DNA from 4 places in the Aminobacter sp. NyZ550 genome. Region 2 is predicted to be linked to each of the others. Evidence: riboswitches for the same ligand, from Rfam matches in the RefSeq annotation. Region 2 holds a riboswitch; each other region holds the start of a gene.
The links. Region 2 has a riboswitch for cobalamin ahead of N7E70_RS09110 (ABC transporter substrate-binding protein). Riboswitches for the same ligand answer to the same signal wherever they lie in the genome.
Positions count from the first base shown of each region.

Region 1: it holds a riboswitch for cobalamin, as region 2 does, so the genes downstream of both, N7E70_RS11105 (ABC transporter ATP-binding protein) here and N7E70_RS09110 (ABC transporter substrate-binding protein) in region 2, are expected to answer to the same signal.
Region 3: it holds a riboswitch for cobalamin, as region 2 does, so the genes downstream of both, N7E70_RS29260 (TonB-dependent receptor domain-containing protein) here and N7E70_RS09110 (ABC transporter substrate-binding protein) in region 2, are expected to answer to the same signal.
Region 4: it holds a riboswitch for cobalamin, as region 2 does, so the genes downstream of both, bluB (5,6-dimethylbenzimidazole synthase) here and N7E70_RS09110 (ABC transporter substrate-binding protein) in region 2, are expected to answer to the same signal.

Region 1 covers NZ_CP114190.1:2,253,847-2,258,692, forward strand. The annotation lists gene N7E70_RS11100 (ABC transporter substrate-binding protein) at 1-495, opposite strand, end outside; gene N7E70_RS11105 (ABC transporter ATP-binding protein) at 512-1,327, opposite strand; cobalamin riboswitch at 1,436-1,645, opposite strand; gene N7E70_RS11110 (MFS transporter) at 1,698-2,864, opposite strand; gene N7E70_RS11115 (hypothetical protein) at 2,998-3,168, opposite strand; gene N7E70_RS11120 (membrane-bound PQQ-dependent dehydrogenase, glucose/quinate/shikimate family) at 3,270-4,846, opposite strand, start outside.
Region 2 covers NZ_CP114190.1:1,824,586-1,829,431, forward strand. The annotation lists gene N7E70_RS09095 (glycosyltransferase family 2 protein) at 1-280, shown strand, start outside; gene N7E70_RS09100 (glycosyltransferase family 2 protein) at 277-951, shown strand; gene N7E70_RS09105 (nucleotidyltransferase family protein) at 951-2,432, shown strand; cobalamin riboswitch at 2,553-2,742, shown strand; gene N7E70_RS09110 (ABC transporter substrate-binding protein) at 3,011-4,060, shown strand; one part of gene N7E70_RS09115 (IS630 family transposase) at 4,204-4,540, shown strand; one part of gene N7E70_RS09115 (IS630 family transposase) at 4,540-4,846, shown strand, end outside.
Region 3 covers NZ_CP114191.1:429,514-434,359, forward strand. The annotation lists gene N7E70_RS29260 (TonB-dependent receptor domain-containing protein) at 1-1,360, opposite strand, end outside; cobalamin riboswitch at 1,540-1,741, opposite strand; gene N7E70_RS29265 (alpha/beta hydrolase) at 2,023-2,850, opposite strand; gene N7E70_RS29270 (AMP-binding protein) at 3,160-4,785, shown strand; gene kynA (tryptophan 2,3-dioxygenase) at 4,782-4,846, shown strand, end outside.
Region 4 covers NZ_CP114190.1:2,008,366-2,013,211, forward strand. The annotation lists gene N7E70_RS09920 (lytic murein transglycosylase) at 1-917, opposite strand, end outside; gene galU (UTP--glucose-1-phosphate uridylyltransferase GalU) at 1,165-2,052, shown strand; cobalamin riboswitch at 2,116-2,298, shown strand; gene bluB (5,6-dimethylbenzimidazole synthase) at 2,325-3,080, shown strand; gene N7E70_RS09935 (outer membrane beta-barrel protein) at 3,077-4,762, opposite strand.

The DNA.
Region 1 (4,846 bases), 430 kb from region 2:
ACCAAAAATGGCGCCGAGATTGAGCAGGTCGGCATACATGTCCTGAAGCGACGACTTGTCCTTCTTCATGATGTGGATGCAGCTTTCGGTCAGCTCGTAGACAGCGATCTTGAAGGGCGCGAGCGTATCCGGAGTGACGTCGCCGCCGACCTTCATGCCGTAGTTCCAGCCGGCGAAGAACAGGTCGGTGTCGGCGCCGAGCAGCACTTCCTTGCTGACGTATTGTGGGGCGAGTTCGGGCAGTTCGCCGACGCCCTTGCGCAAATCCTCGCTCAGCGTCTTCCAGCCGGAGATGCCGGAATAGCCGGCCATGTGGTCGGTGAGGCCGAGCGCCAGCATCATCTCGGTCAGGTTGACGTCGTGCGAGACGGCGCGCTTGGGCGCGGCCTCGAAGGTGACGTCGCGGTTGCAGCTCTTGACGGTGACGGGGAAGCCGCTGGCCATAGCTGTTGCGCAGGTAGCGAGCAGGGCGGCGGCGATGATGGGCAGGCGCATGGAGGCTCCTTGATGTTCAGCGTTCGAGGTGGAAGGAAAAGCGTGGACGACCGGTGACGGGATGGTCGTCGAGGGTCGCTCCGACGGAAAAGCTGTCACGTATGCGATCGGGCGTCAGGATGTCGGCGGGCGCGCCGCAGGCAATGGCGCGGCCTCCGTCCATGACAAGCACGCGGTCGGCATGGGCCGAGGCGAGCGCCAAATCGTGCAGGGAAACGATCACGGTGCAGCCGAGATTGCCGAGCAGCTCCAGCACTTCGAGCTGGTGGCGGATGTCGAGGTGGTTGGTCGGTTCGTCGAGGATCAGAAGGTCGGGTCGCTGCATCAATGCCCGGGCGATCATCACGCGCTGCTTTTCGCCGCCCGACAGCGAGCAGAGGTCGCGCGCAGCGAGTGCGGTCAGGCCGAGCAGGGCAAGGGCTGCCTCGACTTGGTCGTAGTCGCGGTCGCTGGTGCCGAAACTCGTGACATGCGGGGTCAGGCCCAACTCGATGATTTCTGCGACGGTCAGGCCGAAGTCCGAGGCGCTTTCCTGAAGCACGGTCGCGATACGGCGGGCGCAGTCGCGCGGCTTCATCTTCCAGATGTCGGTGCCGTCGAGGCGGACAGTGCCCGAAGTCGGCTTGTGGTAGCGGTAGAGGCAGCGCAGCAGGCTCGACTTGCCGGCGCCGTTGGGGCCGACGATGGCGAGCAACTCGCCCGGCGCAACCGCAAGGCTGATCGGCTCGAGGATCGGCTGCGAAACACGAGGGCCCCAGCTGACGCCATCGAGTTCGAGCAGTGCCGGGGTGGTGCCTACAAGGCGGCTAGCGGCGTGGACGCGATCGAGCATGCCCTGTCTCCGCGGTCGGGCGGAGGCAGCAGAACGATCCGGAAAGCGCGCCGGTACCGAAGAAGGCAGTCGCAACCATCATCATCTCCGCGGCACACCCCGGCCGGTTGAGTTAATCGGATGATGGCAGGTCTCCTGGCTTGCGGGTGATCGCTCCTCGGAGCCTTCCCGGCCTTTCGGCCAGTGGCATGTTTCCGAATTGCTATCCGCTCACAGTTGCGGGGGCAGCCACGGTTTCGCGTCGGGGACGTCTCACCGTGTTCCCATTTAACCTGCTGCCCGAACCGGATAGCAGGAACCATCGCTGTCGTGGCTACAGCAGCGACGGGTTGCTGACAATCGCTAAAGCGTCATGCCGGGCGCTAAAGCGTCATGCCGGCTGCTGAATTGCGTCACGCCGGTCGAGCGCGAAGGAAATGAGCGCGACGCCGAAGGCAGACAGTGCGATGGCCGCGCCGACGAAGGGCAGGTCGGCATAGCTCACGCCCATCGAAATCGCAGCACCACCGGCCCAGGCGCCGGCGGCGTTGCCGGCGTTGAAGGCGCCCTGGTTGAGGGTGGCCGCGAGGTTCGGTGCCTCCGAAGCGGTTTCGACGACGCGCATCTGCATCGGCGGCACGATGACGAAGGTGATGACGCCCCACATGAAGACGAGCAGGATAGCCGCTGGCGCCGAAGAGCTGAGTTCGGCGAAGGCGACGTGGATCGCCGCCATCACCACCAGCGCGCCGATGGCTGTGGGCATCAGCTTCCAGTCGGCCAGCTTGCCGCCGATGATGTTGCCGATGGTCATGCCGCCGCCGAACAGCAAAAGCGCCCAAGTGACCGATTCAACCGAGAGGCCGCTGACGTCGGTCAGGATCGGCTTGATGTAGGTGAAGACGGCAAACAGGCTGCCCGAGGCGAGCGCCGAGATGATCATGGCGAGCCATACCTGGAGCTTGCCCAGCACCTTGACCTCGCCTGATACCCCGCCCTTGCCGGGAGGGGCGACGCCCGCAGGGACCAGCCAGGCTATGGCCGCCACCGAGAGCAGGCCGATGACGACGACGGCAAAGAAGGTGGCGCGCCAGCCATAGGCTTCGCCGAGTGCCGTGCCGCCGGGAACGCCGAGGATGTTCGCCAATGTCAGGCCGGCAAACATCAACGCAATTGCGCTGGCGCGCTTGTTGGTTGGGACCAGGCTTGCCGCCACCACCGAGCCGATGCCGAAGAAGGCGCCGTGACCAAAGGCGGTGATGACGCGGGCGATCATCAGCGTCCAGTAAGTGGGGGCGATGGCGCAGAGCAGGTTGCCGAAGACGAACATCATGGCGAGCCCGATCAGCACCGGTTTGCGCGGCAGTTTCGCTGTGCCCACCGCGATGATCGGGGCGCCGACGACGACGCCGAGCGCGTAGCCGGTGACCAGAAGACCGGCGGCCGGGATCGACACGCCGAGGTCGGCGGCGACCTCCGGCAACAGCCCCATGATCACGAATTCGGTGGTGCCGATGCAAAAGGATGCAACGGCCAGAGCGAGGATCGGCAAGGGCATGGGCGGACTCAGGGGAGCTGAAACGATTTAGATGCACAATTTCCTCATGTCCGGCGCGGCACAAGCGACGTTGCCGCATTGCAGCAATGCACCTGGCGCATAGGAGAAGTGCGCAAGGCGCTAGCTGAGACGATCAGGATTGCTGGGTGAGGTCGCGTCGGAGAAATTCGTAGAGCCGGTCGACTGCCGAATTGGCGGCCTGCGGGTTGCGCAATATGCCGATTTCCATCTCGGGCAGCGGCGGCAGGCCCTCGGCTTCGCCGATGACGCGCAGGCCGGGGGGCACGCTGCGCTGGGCGAGCACGGCTACTGGCGGGTACCCGTTCGTCGCACGGGTACCGCCCTTGCCGGCCAGAAATGAAAAGGGCGCCCGAGGCGCCCCTTCCGATGTCGATGCGCCCAGACTCAGTTCTGCCTGGGCAGCCTGTAGGCGACGATGTAGTCGCCGCGGTCAGGCGACTGGCGCGCCCCGCCGGCCGAGATGACCACATATTGCGTTCCGCTCTCATGCGAGACGAAGGTCATTGGCGTAGACTGGGCGCCGACAGGCAGCCGGCCCTTCCACAACTCATTGCCCGTCTCCACGTCGAGTGCACGCAGATAATAGTCCTGCGTGCCGGCGTAGAAGACGAGGCCGCCTGACGTCGCGATCGGACCGCCCAGCGTCGGCATGCCGATCGGGATCTGCAGGCCGGTTTTCATGCCAAGCGGACCGGTATCCTGCAGCGTGCCCGCCGGAACCTGCCAGGCGATCTGGCGGGTCTTGAGGTCGATGCCGGTGAAGGTGCCATAAGGCGGCTGGTGACAGGGAACGCCGAGCGGCGACATGAAGCCGTTCTTCAGCGCGCCATAGGGCGTGCCCTTCTGCTGCGACAGGCCGTCATGGGCTGCCGAGCCGCCATAATTGTCGGTCTCCTCGCGCGGCATCAGCTGGGCGAACTGCGGCATGCGGATGTCGTTGACGATCAGCAACCCCCGGGCCTCGTCGATCGCCGCACTGCCCCAGTTCATGCCGCCATAGTAGCCTGGAAAGATGATCGAACGCGTCAGGCCGGGAGGCGTGAATTCGCCCTCGTAGCGCATCTTCTTGAACTCGATGCGGCAGTAGAGCTGGTCGTAAGGCGTCGCACCCCACATCTTGGCCTCGGCGAACGGCTCCGCACCGATCGCCGGCATGCCGACCGAATAGGGCTGAGTCGGCGACAGGAAGTCCTCCGGCACGCCGCCGGTCTGCGGAACGGCGCGCTCCTCGACCTCGGCGATCGGCTTGCCGTCGCGGCGGTCGAGCATGAAGATCTGCCCGCGCTTGGTGATCTGGATCAGCGCCGGAACCGTGCCGCCCTTGCCATCCGGCACGTCGTAGAGCGCCGGCTGGGCGGGAACGTCGTAGTCCCAGATGTCGTGATGCACGGTCTGGAACTTCCAGCGTTCGCGGCCGGTTGCAATGTCGAGGGCGACGACCGAGGCGGTATAGTCCTCGGCGGCCTTCGAGCGATGTGCGCCAAAGAAGTCGGGCGTGGCGTTGCCGGTCGGCAGGTAGACAAGGCCAAGGGCCTCGTCATAGGCCGGTGTCGACCAGACATTGGGCGTGCCGCGGGTGTAGCTTTCGCCTTCCGGCGGCAGCTTGGTGATGGCGGGGTTGCCGAGATCCCAGGCCCAGACCAGTTCGCCGGTGAGGGCGTTGAAGGCGCGTACGGCGCCGGAGGGTTCACCTGTCTCGACATTGTCCCACACCCAGCCGCCGACCATGATCAGGTCACGCGCCACGGTGGGGGCGGAGGTCTGGAAGTAGAAACCGTCCTTGATCTCGCCCATGCCGCTTTTGAGGTCGACGATGCCGCCATTGCCGAAATCCTGGCACAGCTCGCCGGTCTTGGCATCGAGCTGGATCAGGCGGGCGTCGATGGTGGTCATGACGATGCGGGCGGCGCAGGATGCCGCCGCAGCGGGCATGTCGGGCGTCGACGCTACGACGCTTGCGG
Region 2 (4,846 bases):
CGGCGATTTCGACGAGGAGCTGGCGCAGGCAGAGGACACCGACTTCCTGTTTCGCATCTTCGAGCAGAGGGCGCGATTTGTCTTTCCCGACACGATCGCGCTCTACTACCGCCGCCATGAACACAATCTGACCCGGAACGTCGCCGAGTCGCGGCGGGAGTTCCTCAAGGCGATGCAGAAATCGATGCGCCGCCGCAAGGCCGACCCGACGCTCGGCGACCTCAGAGGTTTCATCCAGGTGGCGCATCCGTCGGGCGATGGGGCGCCGCTGCGGCCATGAGCTACAGCGTCGTCATTCCCGCCTGGAACGCGGCCCGCACGATCGCCGAGACGCTGCGCTCGGTTGCCGCGCAGACAGTGCCGCCTGCCGAGATCATCGTCGTCGATGACGGCTCGACCGACGAGACCGAGGCGGTGACGCGGCAATCGGGCGTTCCGGTCCGATATGTCAGGCAGGACAACTCCGGACCGGGCAGTGCCACGACGCGCGGCTTCGCGCTGGCCAGGGCGCCCTTCATTGCAACTGTCGACGCCGACGATCTGTGGCTTGGCGACAAGATCGAGCGTCAGTTTCGCAGGCTGGAAGAGGCGCCGCAGCTGGCTGCCGTGTTCACGCAGTGGCGAACCTTTCGGCATGGCGAACCAGACGATGGCACCGGCAAGGTGACGCCCGGCTGGTCGCGCACGACGATGTTGGTCCGTAGCCAGGTGGCGCTTTCCGTCGGCCCGGTGATCGACCCGCCAGGCAACCGCGGTGAAATGGTCGACTGGCTTGGCCGGGCCCGCGAAGACGGCCACCAGCTCGGCATGATCGATGAGGTCCTGGCCCTGCGCCGGATCCTGCCGGGAAGCATGTCCTACGGCCGCGATCCCGAGCGCGACCGCGGCTATCTCGAGGTCGCAAGAATGGCCATGCTGCGGCGCAAGCTCAAGAACGCCGGACAGGGCTGATGGCATCCACGTCACGCCGCATCGGCCGGCGCTTCCCCGACTATGGCTGGGCATGGCCGACAAACGGTCTCGACCAGTTGCTCAAGGCGGTGCTGTTGCCGGACCATGCGGTCGCGCAGACGCAGGCCTTGCGGTGGCTCGATGCCAACGACATCGATGCCGTCGAGTTCCGCGAGCACAGGCTGCTTGCCGCGATCGCCGACCGGTTCGGCAAGGCGCTGGCGATGCATCCCGCCTATCCGCGTCTCGCTGGCCTGCAGAAGATGCTGTGGACCAAGTCGCGGCTTGCCATGCGCGAGGCCGAGCCCGCACTGAGGGCCATCGTCGCGGCCGGCGTGCCGATCATGCTGCTCAAGGGCGCGAGCCGCATCGCGGTGGAGCCGGCGGCACAGCGCGGTCGGGTGGCGCACGACATCGACATCCTTGTGCACCCCGAGCACATGGTGGCCGCCTTCGACATGCTGCGTCATGGCGACTGGCAGGTGTCGACAGGGGTCAGTCCCCAATATCTCAAGCCGCGGTTAGCTGCGGTGCGGTCGATGAATTTCTTCAAGGGCAGCTATGGCGACATCGATCTGCACCAGGTCGCTTATGACTGGTCGCAGGCAGATGAGGCGGACGACGCTGCGGTTTGGCAGCGCGCCACGCCGGCCTCCTTCACCAGTCTCGACGTGCTGGTCCCTTCGACCGCCGACCGGGTGACGCTGGCGATCGGCCATGGCGGCCTCGACGCTCATACCCACAGCGACTGGCTGGTCGACACGGCCTCGGCGATCCGCGCCGGCGGCGTCGACTGGGCCGTGCTTTGCGACGTCGTCGCCCGCAGGCACCTTGCCGTGCCGACGGCGGTGGCGCTGAGCTATCTGAAAGCAGAGATGTCGGTGCCGGTTCCCGACGATGTGCTGGAGCAGGTGGTCGACATGGCCGATCGCGCCGGCGCCGCCCGTATCGCTGCCTTGCTGCAGGCCAAGCCGCGGACCGACTTCAAGGGTCTGACCTGGCTGTCACGCGGTGTCGCCAAGCAGTTGCGCATGCGCAAGAAACGCGCTGTCCGTGAGCGCGAGCTGCCCGGCGTCGTCTGGCACGGTCGGCGCACACAGGCGGGCGATGGTGCGGGGCAGGTCACCCCGGCACTGGCGCAGCAGGTGCCGTTGCCGCCGGCGGCAGTTGGCGGTGCGCCTGCCGAGATCGACATCGTCGTGCGGCTGGACGTGCCGCCGGTGCGCCGTCGCATCGAGATGGAGCTGAATGGCGGCGAATGCCATTTCGCGCGGCTGCGCTATCGCAAGCTGGGTAAATCAGGCGGCCGGCTGACCTTGCGGTTTCGCGGTACCATCCGGCCGGACCAGGCGGATGGCGCGTTGGTGCTGTCGGCGCGGCCGTCGCGACAGTTCCGCGCGTGGGAGCATGAGCAGACGGTCGCCACCTATGGTGCGGTGCCGTTCCAGATCGTCTCGGTGACCGTTTCGCCGGCTCGCTGAGCCGGAGAACAGTTTGCGCTGCCTGCAGTTCCGCGCAACCTGGTCTCAGCATCGTCGCGGCTCAGGCAAATGCCGCCCTGTATAGTCCCGGATGGCAACTTGACTTTACCTTGGCCGTCGATAGGTTGGCGCCGTCATGGTCTTCCGCCGCGAGGTGGAAGCTAAGAGGGAATCCGGTGCGAAACCGGAGCTGTCCCGCAACTGTAAGCGGTGAGCCTATTGCCCCTGTGTCACTGGCATTCGTGCCGGGAAGACGGGCGACAAGGCTACGACCCGCGAGCCAGGAGACCTGCCTGACAGAGTGAGATTCCGTGGTCGGGGTGTGCCACAGGAATGCCGGTTCCGGTTCGGAAGCCCGTTTGCGGCTTTCGCCAGGTCTGCATTTCCGCATCCACGCCAGGGCAGGCAGAGGTTGGCGCGGCGATGTCGGGAAGAACGGTTTCCCCAGAATATCGAAAGTTTGGGCAGACGCATTCGTTGCCTGCTGCCGTGGCATCGCGCCTCGACCTATTGTCCCGGACGCCTTCCGGGCATGGCAACGCCAGGCGTTGCGCACCCCTTTCAAGCAAGGAGAGATCATGAACATCAGACATTGGATCCTTTGGCTCGGGCTCGCCGCGGCATCCGCCATTGGCCTTGCGCCGGCGGCCGCGGAAAGCTTCACCGACGATGCCGGCCGAAAGGTCGAGCTGGAACTGCCGATCAAGCGGGCGGTGATCTTCAACCGCTACGCGGTCGAGTTCGCCCGCGCCATTGGCGCCATCGACAAGGTCGTTGGCGTCGATGCCAGCACGATGCGGGATCCGACCTACTGGCCGCAGTTCAAGGAAGCCGACATTGTCGGCCAAGGCCAGACGCAGCCCAATTACGAGGCGATCGTTGCGCTCAAGCCGGACCTGGTCATCATCCCTCGCAACGGCGTCTATGAGGAGGCAGCCAAGCAGCTCGAAGCCTTCGACATTCCGGTGCTGGTCGTCACCGCCTGGGACACGCTGCAGCATGTCGAAAACGTGACATTGTTCGGCAAGCTGTTCGACGAGAAGGAAAAGGCCGATGCGCTGAACGCCTACTACACCAGGTACATGGACCTGCTGGCCGAGCGTCTGAAGGGCGTCGAGCGCAAGAAGGTTTATCTTGAAGAGGTCCGTGATCTCGTGACCGTCACGCCCGGCTCAGGCTGGCACGACATGATCGAGGCCGGCGGCGGCACCAATGTCTTCGGCGACATCGACATCAAGAAGGAGCCGTCGTCGCGCGGCAACGAAAACAGCTTCACCGTCGATCCCGAGGAGATCATCGCGCGCAAGCCCGACCTGGTGATCAAGCTGCAGCCCGGCTCCTACCAGACCATCCCGGAGGCAAAATTCGCCGAGAGCTGGAGGGCGATCGTCGCGCGCGAGGAAATATCAGGCACGCCGGCAGGGCAGGCGGGCGATGTCCGCCTGATCAACTACTACCTCGCCGGCGGCTCGTCCAAGGTCACCGGCGCGCTGCAGGTCGCCAAGTGGCTCTATCCCGACCTCTTCACCGACGTCGATCCCGAGGCTGCGATGAAGGAATGGATCGAGATCTACCAGGGGCTGCCGTTCCAGGGCGGCATGACCTACCAGGGCACAGCCTCCAACTGATCGACCAGCACGCCGCCGCCCGGCAGGCGGCGGCGTACCCTCTCAATCCGGAGCCTAGAGCACGTCCCGCAATCGATGAATCGATTGTGAAGTGACGGGCGCGTTCGGTGCTGATTCAACATCTATCTCGATGGAGGTGGAGTATGGGGAAGGCACTGAGCGGAGATCTTCGGTTGCGGGTCTTGAAGGCTTCAGACGAAGGCATGTCGGCGCGCAAGGCGGCGGCGCGGTTCGGGGTGGGCGTATCGAGTGCGATCCGCTGGATTGCGCGGGCGAAGATCGGCGAACTGGCGCCGCGGCCGCAGGGCCGCCGCCGCGCTTCCAGTCTCGACGCGCATGAAGGCTTCATCGTCGGGATGATCGAGGAGCACAAGGACATCACGCTCAACGAGATGGTGGCTCGCCTGGAGGGGGAACAGTCGGTGCGGATCAGCCGCAGCGCGCTGAGCGCCTGGCTTGGCCGGCGCGGCTGGACGTATAAAAAAAGTCCGCGCACGCATTGGAGCAGGACCGCCCCGACATCCTGATGCGCCGCCGTGCCTGGTTCGACGGCCAACTCGACCTCGAGCCGGCGCAGTTGGTGTTCATTGATGAAACCGGACTATCGACCAAGATGGCCCGCCTGCGCGGAAGAGCGCCACGCGGCGAGCGTTGCCGTGCCGGTGTGCCGCATGGCCACTGGAAGACCACCACCTTCACCGGAGCGCTGCGGCTGACAGGCATGACCGCGCCCTTCGTCTACGACGGCGCCATGAACGGCAACGTGTTCCTCGCCTATGTCGAGCA
Region 3 (4,846 bases), on a different replicon from region 2:
TTGGACGCCAGTTGATGCCGATCTCATAGGACCGCGACTTCTCCGGCTTCAGGTTGGGATTGGAGTAGTTGGGGTAATAGAGGTCGCTGAAGGTCGGCGCCCGGAAGCCGGTGCCGTACGAGGCGCGCGCCACAAGCTCGGGAACGAGCTCGTAGCTGGCATCGATGTTGTAGGTGGTGGCGCCTCCGAACTGTTCATTGTGATCGTAGCGCAGACCGCTGTCGATCGTCAGCGCGCCATAGTCGAGCGAGTACTGGCCGAACACCGCCGCGAGGTCGCGCGAGCCGACACCGAAATCGACAGTCGAAGCCACCTCCTCGCGATAGGCCTCGGCACCGCCGACCAGGACATGCCTGACTTCACCTGTTTCAAAGGACTTTTCCGTCGACGCGAAGATGCCGTAGCGCCTGGTGTCGAATTCGCTGCTGCCCACGACGCCGTCACGGACATTGTTCGAATAGTCGAGGTTGCCGGAAAGTTCGACGGTCGAGCTCCAGCTGTCGGAATGCTTCACCCGTGCGCCGATCCTGCCGGCGAAGGTGTCGGTGTCAACTTCATTGGCGGAAGGCGGGGAGGCATCGTACTGGCTGCGGCCCCGGGCAAACAGGCCATCGGCATATAGCCGGCCCCAGCCATATTCCTTGGCGACTGCGACGTTGAGCGAGCCTTGCAGTAAGCCATCGTCGTCAGGCTCATGTCCCCAGGCCAGCGGCGTGGTGAAGTCGTAGCCGCGCGTGCCTAGGATGGAGCCACCGACGGAGTAATCGATGCCGTCCTCGGTGCGTCCGCGCAGATCGCCTGAGAGATAGCCACCCCAGGGATGCGTGACGCCCGAGGTGATGCTGCCGCAGGTGTTACGGCCGTCGGCACACTGGCCGCCCTGTTTGGTGATGATGTTGACGACACCGCCGATGGCATCGGCGCCATACTGCGCTGAGTGCGGTCCCTTGGCGATCTCGATACGCTCGATCGACGACAGCGGAATGTTGAAGATCGAGCTCGTACCGCTGGTCGCCGACGAACTGCGGACGCCATTGACCAGCACCAGCGTCTGGCCGGCCGACATGCCGCGCAGATAGACATTGGACGAGGCCCCCTGGCCGCCATAGCCGATGATCGAAACGCCGGCATAGTGCTTCAGCAACGACGGCAGGTCAGCTGCCGCGGACTTTCGCAATTCTTCCTCGTCGATCACTGTGACCGACGACGTCGGGCGAACAAGCGCGGTTTCGCGGCGCAGCGGCGTAACGACCAGGCGCGGCAGCACGGTCACGCCGCCTGCAGCGGGCGCCTGCTGCGCGCTGGATGGTGTCGGGATGGCCAGCATGATCGCGCCGATGCCCAGGATAAGTCTCTGCATTTCTGCCCTCAAATGGTTTGGGGGGCGCGACAAGGATCGCACCCGGTTTCCAAACCGCAGGCAAGACAGGTCGGCAGGCAGACTTTGGGACAAGATTGACCCGACGGCCTTCCGCATGCGGCAACACTTTCGATGTCACCGCCACGAGCGACCGCGCCTGACCACACCCCGTGGACAAGCATGGGTGACTGGAACGGGCAGGTCTCCTGACTTCCGTGTCACAGCCTTTTTCCGCCTTCCCGAACGCGCGAATGCGTTCAGTGGCATGATGGAAGAGGCTCAACGGTTACAGTTGCGGGGGCAGTCGCGGATTTGGCCTTCGGCCTCACCGTGTTCCCTTTTCATCCGCCTCTCGGCGGAACCGATTCCGAGGCGGACGCTACTCAGGGATGCCGAGGCTTGTCAATCGCAATCATGCGACCGTCCATAAAATATATTGATTTTCAACTAGATAGGATCATTGGACACGGACAAACAGGGCAACTTGTGCAATCGCCCCGGACGCGGCAAGCCCTGCATGGGACCGCCAATTGGACGGCACTGCCCCTGGTGGACAGAGGCCACCTGCACATTGCCAACGGGGTCGCGGAAACTGAACCGACGATGTGCGCGCTACGGCCATCGACATCATCTTCGGCCGCGTCGGTATCATCCGCGCATGTTCAGCCGAGCAAGGTCCTTGTCAGCGCATGATCCTTGTCGGCAAGCCCGTCGATGACGCTGAAGTGATGCCGGTCGGGCTCGACCACTGTAGCGGTGGTGGCGCCAAGCCCGGTCCAGATATTGGAAAGCAATGCGTTCTGGCGCAGGAACTCGGCGCGCTCGCCACCGCCGACCCAGCAGGTGATGCGGACGTTGTCCACCGGCCGCAGCAGCGCCGGGCTTTCAGCCAGCGCCTCGGTCTCGTCGATGTGGAGCGTCTTGTTCATGCCGGTGTTGATCAGCGGCCTGAGATCATGAACTCCCGAGAGCGAAACGACATGACGGATACGAGACTGCACATCGGGCGCAAGCGGCGAAGCAGCCGCGACCATGCGCGACACGAGGTGTCCGCCGGCGGAATGACCGGTCAGCATGATCGAGCCTTCGACCAACGCGGCTGCCTTGCCGATCGCCGCACCGACCTCGCGCACGATATCGCCGATCCTGACTTCCGGGCACAAGCTGTAGGACGGCATCGCCACCGCGTAGCCGCTGTCGATGGAACCCTTGGCGAGATGCGACCAGTAGCTCTTGTCGAGCGCCATCCAGTAACCGCCATGGACGAAGACGACGAGCCCCTTCGGCGTGCCTTCAGGCAGGAACAGGTCAAGCAGGTTGCGCGGCCTGTCACCATAGGCGATGTCGAACTGCGCTCTCTCATCTGCCGACAGGGCGTCGCGAAACGTCTGTGCCGGTTCCACCCATGCAGCAGGCCAACGATCGCCACCGGCGATGTTGGCGCCATTGGTGTAGGCGTTGTCCCAATCGGCGATATGGCGTTCGAGCATACGGGCATCCCTCCAAGGCGGCAGCAATCCAGGCGCATAGCAATGGCCAGCGTGCCGGATTGCGTCAATGGGCCAGCGGCAGAAACTTTATGCTTGAAATAATTTTGGTCCGGTGCAATTCTCAGCCATCAGTCGAGAACGTGGGAGGTCTCGCTGTGCCAGACGCCGATCGCATGTCGATCGTGCATAGCCGCGGCCTGTGCCGAACGGCTACCCGTTGCGGCGCAGCACCTTCCCCCGAAGTAACGCATTCCAACGCACGCATGGCGCTTCCGTCATGCCGATGAGCAGGTAGGGGACAGCCGCAGAATGCTTGGACCGTCAGCGCATATCGACACCTTCACGCGCGATAACCTGCCACCCCAGGACCAGTGGCCGACCTTTCTGCTCGACGGCTTCGACTATCCCGAGCACCTCAATGCGGCCGTCGAGCTGACCGATCGCCTGGTCGAAAAAGGCCTGGGCGACCACACCGCGCTGATCGGCAACGGCCGACGCCGCACCTACAAGGAGCTGTCCGACTGGACCAACCGACTGGCGCATGCGCTGGTCGAAAACTACGGCGTCAAGCCCGGCAATCGGGTGCTGATCCGCTCGGCCAACAACCCGGCAATGGTCGCCTGCTGGCTGGCCGCGACCAAGGCAGGTGCTGTCGTCGTCAACACCATGCCTATGCTGCGCGCCGGTGAGCTCGCCAAGATCGTCGACAAGGCAGAGATCACGATTGCGTTGTGCGACACGCGCCTGATGGACGAGATGATCGCCTGCGCCAAGGACAGCGCCTTCCTGACCAAGGTGATCGGCTTCGACGGCACCGCCAACCACGACGCCGAACTCGACCGGGTCGCGCTCGACAAATCCGTCATCTTCGAAGCGGTCAAGACCGGCCGCGACGACGTCGCCCTGCTCGGCTTCACCTCGGGCACCACGGGCGTGCCGAAAGCGACGATGCATTTTCATCGCGACCTGCTGATCATCGCCGACGCCTATGCCAAGGAGGTGCTTTCGGTCACCTCCGACGACGTCTTCGTCGGCTCGCCGCCGCTGGCCTTCACCTTCGGTCTTGGCGGCCTGGCCATTTTCCCATTGCGCTTCGGCGCGGCCGCGACCCTGCTCGAGCAGGCAACGCCGCCGAACATGATCCACATCATCGAGACCTACAAGGCGACGATCTCGTTCACCGCGCCGACCGCCTATCGCGCCATGCTGAAGGCCATGGACGAAGGCGCCGACCTGTCGTCGCTGCGCGTCGCGGTCTCTGCCGGCGAGACCTTGCCCGGACCGGTGTTCGAGGAATGGCTGGCCAAGACGGGCAAGCCGATCCTCGACGGCATCGGCGCCACCGAGATGCTGCATATCTTCATCTCCAACCGCTTCGAGGACATGAAACCCGCCTCCACCGGCAAGCCGGTCGGCGGCTATGAAGCGCGGGTCGTCGACGGCGACATGAACGAGGTGCCACGCGGCACTGTCGGCAAGCTTGCCGTGCGTGGCCCGACAGGCTGCCGCTACATGTCCGATGACAGGCAGCTCGAATATGTCCGCGACGGCTGGAACCTGACCGGCGATGCCTTCATCCAGGACACCGACGGTTTCTTCCACTTCGCCGCGCGTTCCGACGACATGATCGTCAGCGCCGGCTACAACATCGCCGGTCCCGAGGTTGAAGCCGCCCTGTTTTCGCACCCCGAAGTCGCCGAATGCGCCGTCATCGGCGCGGCTGACAGCGAACGCGGCCAGATCGTCGAGGCCTATGTCGTGCTGGTTGCCGGCGTCGCCGCCGACGCCGCGACCGTCAAGCGCCTTCAGGATCACGTCAAGGCGACGATCGCGCCTTACAAATACCCGCGCTCGGTGAAGTTCATCGACGCCCTGCCCAAGACCCAGACCGGCAAGATCCAGCGTTTCCGGTTGCGTGCGGAGAAGATGAATTGAGCAAGCCTTACGATCCCTCCGTCGAGGGCGCGCAGATGTCGTTCAAGGACCGCATGTCCTA
Region 4 (4,846 bases), 180 kb from region 2:
GAGAAGTTCTTGGTCATCAGGAAGGCCGGTCCGCCGCGGCCGTCCGGCACCTTGAGGGTGGCGACGTCGGAGCCGCGCTTGAAGGCCTTGCCGTTGGCGCGTTCGATGCCGAGCGATGCCCATTTGTCGAGCGTCAGCGATCCCGTCGGGAACTTCTGACCAGCGGGCAGCACCACTTCGTAACCCCAGGTCTTGCCGGCCTGCCAGCCGTTCTTCTTCAGAAGGTTGGCTGCGGTGGCGAGCGCGTCGGGCACGGAGTTCCAGATGTCGCGCTTGCCATTGCCGTCGGCATCGACCGCGTAGGCCTGGTAGCTGGTCGGGATGAACTGGGTGTGGCCCATCGCGCCGGCCCAGGAGCCGACGAGGTGACTTTCGTCGATGTCGCCGCGCTGCAGGATCTTCAGCGCCGCGATCAGCTGGGTGCGGGCGAACTTCGCCCGGCGCTGGTCGCCATAGGCGAGCGTCGCCAGCGACCGCACGACATTGCGCATCACCTTGTCGTTCTTGAGAATCTCGCCGTAGTTCGATTCCATCGACCAGATGGCGAGCAGGATGTAGCGGTCGACGCCATACTTGGCCTCGATGCGGTCGAGCCAGGGTTTCCACTTGCGCGCCATCTCGCGACCGACAGCAATTGACTGGTCATGGACGCGATTGTCGAAATAGTCCCAGACGGGCGCGGTGAATTCGGGCTGAAAGCGGGCCTTTTCAAGTACTTCGGGGTCGGCCGAGGTCACGCCACGAAAGGCGCGGTCATAGGTCGAACCGGAAATCCCGTTGTCTGCGGCGACGGAGCGGAAGCTCGCCACCCAGCGCTGGAAACCGGCTTCGGCGGCCGCCGGGCCGGCCGGAAGCATCAATGCCAGCGAAAGGGCAGCGGCGCTCAGGAGGCCTTTGGCGGTCTTGCGAAGGGGCATTCTTTCCTCCTTGGAGAGATCAGAAACACGATTCATCGCCGATGCCGGTTATCAATCAGTTTACCATAGACCCGTTGGGGAACGAAAAGCGGGTTGAGGGATTGTCCACCTAGCTGTTCGGACAATCAAGATCGCGTGATCAATGGTCTTGCCCGCTGTCGCCGAATATGTGAACGCATTCAGTATTCATCAATTCGGGCGTGGCAAAGTTGGCGTCCGATACATCCCTCTATCGGACGACCACGCAATGAAAAGAGTTCGCAAGGCAGTTTTTCCGGTCGCGGGCCTTGGCACGCGTTTTCTGCCTGCCACCAAGTCTATCCCCAAGGAAATGCTGACTGTGGTCGATCGCCCTGTGATCCAGTACGTGGTCGACGAGGCGCGCGAAGCGGGCATCGAACATTTCATCTTTGTCACGGGCCGCAACAAGGCGGTCATCGAAGACCATTTCGACGTCCAGTTCGAACTTTATGATACGCTGGCCCAGCGCGGCAAGACCGAGCAACTGGAGCGCCTGCAGCGGTTGCAGCCGGCCCCGGGCCAGACCTCGTTCACGCGACAGCAGGTACCGCTCGGCCTTGGCCACGCAGTGTGGTGTGCGCGCGAGCTGGTCGGCGACGAGCCCTTCGCGCTGCTGTTGCCCGACATGATCATGCAGTCGGAAAAGAGCTGCATGCGCGAGATGGTCGAGCTCTATGCCGAGACCGGCAACAACATCATCGCCGTCCAGGAATGCGACCCGGCCGAGGCGCACAAATACGGCATCGTCGGCAAGGGCAAGTCGGTTCACACCGGCTTCGAGATCGAGGGCATGGTGGAAAAGCCCAAGCAGGGCACGGCACCCTCGAACCTGTTCATCAATGGCCGCTACATTCTGCAGCCGGAGATTTTCAAGATCCTGGCAAGCCAGGAGCGTGGCGCCGGCGACGAGATCCAGCTGACCGACGCCATGCTCAAGCTCGAGAAGATGCAGTCGTTCTACGGCTATCATTATCGCGGCCGCACCTTCGACTGCGGCTCGCCGGAAGGTTTCGTCGAAGCCAACGTTGCCTTTGCCTTGTCGCGCTCCGATCTCAGCAGGAGCATGGCCGGCGTCATCGAAGGGCTGCTCGGCGAGATCAAGCTGGGCAAATAAGCCACATGTCGCCTGTGCGTCAGGCTTGGACGCACGGTGCGATGGCTTTCGGCCGCTGCTGCCGCTAGAAATACCCTGCCAGGTGCCCGCAGCGATGCGGGAGAATCGGGAACACGGTGCAAATCCGTGGCGTGCCCAACGCTGTAAGAGGGACCGTATCGGCAGAGGCCACTGTTCATCCAACGGGAAGGCGCCGCAGACGGGTTGAACTCGAGCCAGAAGACCGGCCCGGCAGACATCGACCTCCGCATGGTCAGGCGGAGGGAACCGACATGCTCGCCAGGGGATATGCGATGCTTGCTGACCAGTTGAAGGCCGTTTCAGGCTGTTTCGATATCGCCGCACAGGATGCCGTTTACCGCGCCATCTTCACGCGCCGCGACGTTCGCAGCCATTTTCTGCCTGATCCGATCGACGACGATGTGCTGGCGCGGCTGCTGCTGGCTGCCCATCACGCGCCGTCGGTCGGCTTCATGCAGCCGTGGAACTTCATCGTCATCAGAGATCGCGAACGACGCGAGCGGGTCCGCGACCTGTTCTTTGCGGCGCGGCAGCAGGAACTGCCTGAGATCGCCGAGGAGCGGCGGCAGCTGTACCGCAAGCTCAAGCTCGAAGGCATCTGCGAAAGCCCGCTCAACCTGGTCATCACCTGCGACCGCAGCCGTTCGGCAAACTCTCCGCTCGGGCGATGGCACAATCCCGAGATGGACCTCTTCAGCACCGTCTGCGCAGTTCAGAATTTCTGGCTCGCCGCGCGTGCCGAGGGCATAGGCGTCGGCTGGGTCAGCATCCTCGATCGCGAGGCGCTGAAGCAGTTGCTAGGCATTCCCGATCACGTCGTGCCGGTGGCCTATCTCTGCGTCGGCCACGTCAGCGAATTCGCCGACAAGCCCGATCTCGAGCGCCATGGCTGGGGATGCCGTCTGCCGCTTGCCGAGCTGATCATGAGCGAGGTCTATGCGGGGCAGGGGGAGACGGCCTTGAGGGCCGCAGCCGCCGCGATCGGCGGTTTGCCCCAAGCAGGTTAGCGCTGGATTTTCAACCCGACGAAGACGCTGTTGGTCTTGGCGTCGCGGAACGGCAAGGTGCTGTCGAAGGTCTCATGGCGCAGCTTGCCGGTCAGGCCGGCGTAGCGGTTGAGCCACCAGGTCAGGCCCGCTTCGGCGCTGAGCCTCAGCTCGTGGTCGTTCGAGCTGGCATAGTCGCGGTAGCCGACGCCGCCGGCGAGGAATGCAGTCAGGTTGGAACGGATCTGCCGTTCGACGCTGAGGCGGCCGTTGTAGAGCACCGAACCGCTGTCGCCGGCAGTGGTCGAACCTTCGACCAGGGTTTCGCCGGTCAGGCCGACGATCGTGCCGCGCATCGGCGACCATCTGAGATCAGCGGCAATCGTCGCGGCGGAAACCGTCTTCAGCCGGTCGTCGTCGAAATCCTCCGAAATCCAGCCGGCCGAAATCTCGCCGCCGAATTTTTCGCCCATGTCGATCTCGACGCCGGCGCGGGCGCCGGTACGCTTGGACGAGCGCTCGAAACCGGCGGTGTCGAAGCGCAGGTCATAGACCCGGCGGCCGAATTCGACCTCGCCAAAGGGCGTCAACGCCGGTGAGACCTCGTAGCCGACGCGGACCTTGCCGGTATAGAGTCTGGAGTCGCGGTCCTTCTGTGAGAGCGTGGTGCCGTCGGTCAGTTCGGCGTCGCTGTAGCTTTCGTCGACAGCTTCGCCGGTCACTCCGAAGCGGAACTTGCCGACGGCCTTTTCGACACCCAGCGCGCCGTTCAGCGTGTGCAGGGTCGGCCGCTCGGCGGTGCCGGAGATGACCACGGGCGACGACGTCGATTCCGGGCGCATGCTGTAGCCGAGCCGCGCCAATGCGCGCATGTCGTCGGCGAGATCGAGCTGCAGCCGCCCGTCGATGCCGCCGCTGAGATCCTTGACCTCCTGGCCGGAGATGGATTTTCGGTAGTTGCCATAGGCGTCGATGGTCGCCGAATGGCTCTCCCAATCGGACGCGGCGTTCAGCCTGAGGGTCGTCTCGGACAGAACGGCCGACTTTCCGTTAAAGCTGGAATCCGCATTCGACGTCGCGGTGACGCCCTGTTCAAGGCTCGGCTTCAGAACGAAGGTGCCGAAACGGATGCCAGTCGGCTCGAACGGGTTCGCATCCGGCTGAGGCCTGCGGCCTTCGATGGCGCGCTGGCGCTCGGCTTCGGGTCCGTTCTCGATCTCCGTTTCGGAATCGACGGTGCCCTGGCGCACGGTGCCGGTGGTCAGCTCTTCGTCGGCTGCCGGCACTGCTGGCCGCTCGGCAGCCGTCGGCGCGGCGGTGCCGGCCAGCCGCTCGCGTGCCTCGCGGGCGCGCTGGCGCGCGGTCGTGGGCGGACGGGCGGATGGCAAGGAGCCGGCCGATGTGCCGTCGGCGTTGGGCGGTTCGCTGAACAAATCGGTGGCCTCAGCGTCAGCCTGGGTTGGAATCGCGCCGGGGCTGACCGGCTGGTAGGCCGGTGCCTGGTCCTGCGCCTGCTCGGCCGCAGGGCGCCTTTTGTAAAGCCGCAGGGTGTTGTTGATGTCGTCTTCGCTGACCGGTCCGCGCAAGGCGGTTTCCTGGGCATGCAGCGGTGCGGCGCACAGCAACGTCGCCACGCTTGCCGTCGCCAGCAAGATGCGGAGTGCCGTGGTCTGTGTCCGTTGCTCCGGCCTGATCTGCGCCATCTTTCCCACTGCTTCGCCGACGCAAGGGCGTCGCACTTACCAACTGGTAAATCGCCATGGTTAACGGAGCGTTTCCCGCACGCC